One region of the Paraliobacillus sediminis genome, then DNA from elsewhere that is predicted to be linked to it. Evidence: riboswitches for the same ligand, from Rfam matches in the RefSeq annotation. Region 1 holds a riboswitch; the other holds the start of a gene.
The links. Region 1 has a riboswitch for S-adenosylmethionine ahead of D2K60_RS03805 (bifunctional homocysteine S-methyltransferase/methylenetetrahydrofolate reductase). Riboswitches for the same ligand answer to the same signal wherever they lie in the genome.
Positions count from the first base shown of each region.

Region 1 (2,465 bases):
ACTTTTTGTGGAAAGAACGAGCAACTTTTTACTTAAAAGGGGCTTGGATTGGTTCTCATTCACGTTCTTTACCACATGATATTCCAAAGTACTCCAATACACTAAATGATTATATTCAATTTGGAGATTTACCTAAGCCCAATATCATTACCCGCTTAGAAGGAGCTGGATTTATTTCTTATCAAGCACCTGATTCCATTCGCCAATTAAGCATAGATCACAGCATTCCTATCGAAGTAAAAAAGAAGGTTAACGTCTGTTTTGAAGAGTCAGAAAATCCGTTTGATGCCTTGCACCATTACGCTTATATTACAGATTCTTATGCTGTTGGTGGATTGTGGGAACGTACCAACGAATATTTAAATGAACAGCATCGCTGGGGGGTCTCTCTACCAGTTCAAAATAACCTTTCGATAAATCAACTTTATTTCTTTCATCCAGGCGAGGGGTATCAAGAAGGTGATGCGCGGCATCAAAGTCCCAATAGTCAGGTAATCTATCATAAAAATGTGGTCGGGTCTTTATATCATCAACTTAATGAAACTAATTACCCATTTATTATTGGGTTCTTACCTAAAGCAAAATGGGTGCGTATAAAGAAAAATATATGTGCTGATATTGAGGACGTTTATATCTCGATTTATCTTCACCAACCGTATTCCATCACTGACAAAGATGACCTTATTTTCGTCAAAAGTTACGGCAATCAACATGCGGTTGTTGTGGAAATTCTCGCTAAAAAGGAAGCTGAAAACTTTTCTATTATGAATTTTAACCAATTCCAGAATCATATCAAAGCACAAGAAACTGTTGTCGAAACTAGCGATGATTCCATTTCTATAATGTACAAGTCACTACATGAAGATATTATTAAACTAGCATATTCCAAGTCTAGAAAGTTAGAGCAAATCATCAACGGGCATTCTGTTCGTTTTACAGATTACACAATATAAGGTCCTATGGTAGCTTTTAAACGATCGATGAGATTTCAACGTAGAATAGATAAAACTGTAATGATGTGTTTTTATGATCAATTCAATGATATTTATAATTACAAACGACTTTTATTTAGCGAATAAATAGTTTGAATATTTTCATTATAGCTGTTGACATTTTTTAGAATGTAACTTACTATAACAGGGAACATAAAACTAAATAGTTAGTCTTCTTATCAAGAGAGGTGGAGGGAACGGCCCTTTGATACCTCGGCAGCTTACTTTTTACATAAAAGTACTGTGCCAATTCCGTCAGACGTATGTTTGAAAGATAAGAAGAGTAAGGCTGTCATTATAGAAAACAATTATAATACTGCCCCTCTTCTTAATTGAAGGGGGGTTTTTTGACGTAATAAACTAAAAAAGGAGGTTTGATCGATTGGATTTATTAACCGCACTGAAGGAAAAGATTCTAATTGCTGATGGTGCTATGGGTACCTTGTTATACTCACATGGTGTTGATCGTTGTTTTGAAGAATTAAATTTAACCCATCCAGAAGAAATTTATCATACACATAAGGCGTATGTAGAAGCTGGAGCTAATGTTATCCAAACAAATACGTACAGTGCAAATTATATTAAACTGGCACGTTATGGATTGGAAGATAAGGTAAAAGAAATTAACACGCAAGCAGTAAAAATAGCTAAAAGAGCTGCAAATAAGGATACATTTGTTGTTGGAACAATTGGCGGTATTCGCGGAAGTCAAAAAAACCTTGGTTCAATAGAGGAAATCAAGCGCATTTTTCGTGAACAGCTTTATTGTCTTTTATTAGAAGGTGTAGATGGGCTTCTTTTAGAAACGTATTATAGCCTTGAAGAATTAAAAACCGTTTTAGTCATTGCTAGAGAAGCAACTGATCTTCCGATTATTACGAACATTTCCATGCATGAAATTGGTCTATTAGAAAATGGCACACCGTTAAATGACGCGTTAACACAATTAGACGATGCTGGTGCAGATATCATTGGTGTGAATTGCCGATTAGGTCCACACTATATGATTGAATCTTTAAAAACAGTTGACTTACCAAAGACGGCTTATCTTTCCGCTTATCCTAATGCGAGTCTACCAGCATACAGTGATGGGAAGTTAATCTATAACAATAACCCTGACTATTTTGAACGATGTGCTAGAGAATTTCGTAATCAAGGTGTGCGATTAATTGGCGGTTGTTGTGGTACCACACCCGAACACATTAAGGCACTAGTAAAAGGTATCGAAGGTCTCACACCTTTAGTAGAAAAGAATGACGTTAAGCACCATCAGATTGTAGAAGTAAAAGAATCAGCTACTAGAAAAAAATTGGATCTAGCTCAAATTGTCGAACGTAGACATTCTATTATTGTCGAATTAGACCCACCAAGGAATTTACAAACGAAAGAATATTTAGCAGGTGTGCAAGCATTAAAAGATGTTGGCATTGACGCAATAACAATGGCTGATAATTCGTTAGCCACACCACGGAT
Region 1 is NZ_QJSI01000001.1:880,008-882,472, reverse strand. Features, by position in the region: gene D2K60_RS03810 (hypothetical protein) at 1-953, shown strand, start outside; SAM riboswitch class I at 1,166-1,273, shown strand; gene D2K60_RS03805 (bifunctional homocysteine S-methyltransferase/methylenetetrahydrofolate reductase) at 1,375-2,465, shown strand, end outside.

Region 2 (2,465 bases), on a different contig from region 1:
GTTTATTTCCAAATATCCTTCGATACATCGACAATATGTTTTAGCTTATTCCACTGCTCATCTTCTGTTAAAAGATTACCATGGTGAGTTGAAGCAAAGCCACATTGTGGGCTAATACATAGTTGATCAAGTGGTACATATTTAGAAGCTTCTGCTACTCTAGCTTTTATTACTTCTTTATCTTCTAGTTCACCAGTTTTAGATGTGAAAACGCCTAAGACTACGCGTGGTCCGTCGTTTGGAACGTTTTCTAATGGTTCAAAACCGCCAGAACGCTCATCATCATATTCTAGGAAGAAACCATCTACTGCTTCATTAGCTAAAAGTTTAGGCGCGATCAGGTCATAACTGCCGGTAAATGCCCATTTTGAACGGTAGTTTCCACGGCATAGATGTGTAGTAACTACTAAATCTTCTGGTTTACCTTCTAATACACTGTTAACAACGTGTAGAGCTAGGTCAATTAATTTTTCTCTTGAATGGATTCCCTCGTTAAACGGGATATCTGGTGAAGAAAGTCCTGCAATATACACGTCATCTAATTGTAAGTAGCGAACGCCAGCATCGTAAAAAGCTTTTATTGCATCGCGATAGGCTGTAATTACGTCTTCTGCGTAATCGTCAATATTAGGATAAATAGCAGCATTTAAAATCCCAGCGTTGAACAATTGGTTTGGACTTGGAATTGTTAGCTTAGCGATAGCACGTCCTCCGACAATCTCGTTAAATATTTTGAATTCCTCAATATGCGGGTGAGCTGGATTAAATGCTACTTTTCCAATAACACGTACATCATAGCGCTCTGTTTCTTCACCTTTAAATTGAAAACCTTCGTTAGGTACATAACCCTCAACACCTTGTAAGTGCTCTAAGAAATCTGTGTGCCAGAATCTACGACGGAATTCTCCGTCTGTTACAGCTTCTAATCCAACTTCGATTTGTTTATCGACGATTCTTTTAATCTCTTTATTTTCTATTTCGTGTAAATCAGCTTTACTAATTACTCCCTCAGCAAGTTGCTTACGTGCTTGATGGATACTCTCCGGTCTTAGTAAACTTCCTACATGGTCTGCTCTAAATGGTGCCTTTGTTGCTGTTTTTGTCATTTTAATTCCCCTCTTCCGAATAGTTTTAAGATGACAAACAAACTTGATCCATACGCGACATTCCTTAGGAAGAACGTTAAATAAAAAGTAAAAACCCCTTCTTGTGAAAAGAAGAGGTTTGAATTAACGGTTTCTCCTCTTATCTTCAGCAATACGCTTCTGGATTTAGCACAGTACTTGTTAGTCTGCTGCTGAAGCTTCAAAGGGCCAGTCCCTCCACTTCTCTGGATAAGATTATTTGTTTGTAGTTATCTTAATTTTGAGAATACTAGTATTTGCTCTACTTGTCAAGATGAATTTTAAAAAATGTGATAGAGTTAATCTAAAATTAACGTTTGATTAAAAATTCTGATAATTTATGCTATGCTAGTAGTTACAGAAAAAAGTATACATAATTATTCGTGTTGAAGAAGCGAGTAAGGGAGAATGCTCGATGCGAATAATAATTTTCAAAAAAAATAATGATGCGATTTGAGAGGGGAACAAAAGTGAATAAAAAATTCCTGGATTTACTTGCTCAAAGTTATGACAGCGAAGAAAAAGTAGTAACCGAGATTATTAATTTGGAAGCAATTCTTAATCTTCCTAAGGGAACAGAGCATTTTGTAAGTGATTTACACGGCGAGTATCAAGCCTTTCAACACGTATTACGAAATGGGTCAGGCAGGGTCAAAGAGAAAATAACGGACCTGTTTAAAGATCAGTTAACTGATAAAGAAATCAATGATTTTGCTGCATTAGTTTACTATCCAGTAGAGAAATTACAATTAATAAAGAATGATTTTAACAACGACGAAGCATTACATAGTTGGTATCGAGAAATAATTGAAGATATGATGGAGCTTATTGCTTATGCATCCTCTAAATATACGCGGTCAAAGTTGCGAAAAGCATTGCCTAAACAGTTCGTTTATATCATAGAAGAGCTCTTATATAAGACGGATGAATTCATAAATAAAAAAGAGTACTATACAAAAATCATCCAGCAAATTATTTCCCTTGGTCAGGCTGATAAACTGATAATTGGCCTTAGTTATACGACCCAAGAACTGGTTGTCGATCACCTACATGTAGTGGGGGATATTTATGATCGTGGACCTGAACCAGATAAAGTGATGGATACACTTGCTAATTATCATTCTGTGGATATTCAGTGGGGGAATCATGACGTACTATGGCTAGGTGCTTTCTCGGGATCAAAAGTTTGTCTTGCTAATATTATTCGTATCAGTGCGCGGTATAACAATTTAGATATTATTGAAGATGTGTATGGAATAAACCTTAGACCACTGCTCAATCTTGCGGAGAAATACTATCAGGATAATCCAGCCTTTAGGCCAAAAGTAGATTCCGGGGATA
Region 2 is NZ_QJSI01000002.1:1,305,799-1,308,263, reverse strand. Features, by position in the region: gene D2K60_RS12655 (5-methyltetrahydropteroyltriglutamate--homocysteine S-methyltransferase) at 3-1,106, opposite strand; SAM riboswitch class I at 1,243-1,341, opposite strand; gene D2K60_RS12650 (fructose-1,6-bisphosphatase) at 1,595-2,465, shown strand, end outside.
Region 2: another riboswitch for S-adenosylmethionine. It lies ahead of D2K60_RS12655 (5-methyltetrahydropteroyltriglutamate--homocysteine S-methyltransferase); the one in region 1 lies ahead of D2K60_RS03805 (bifunctional homocysteine S-methyltransferase/methylenetetrahydrofolate reductase).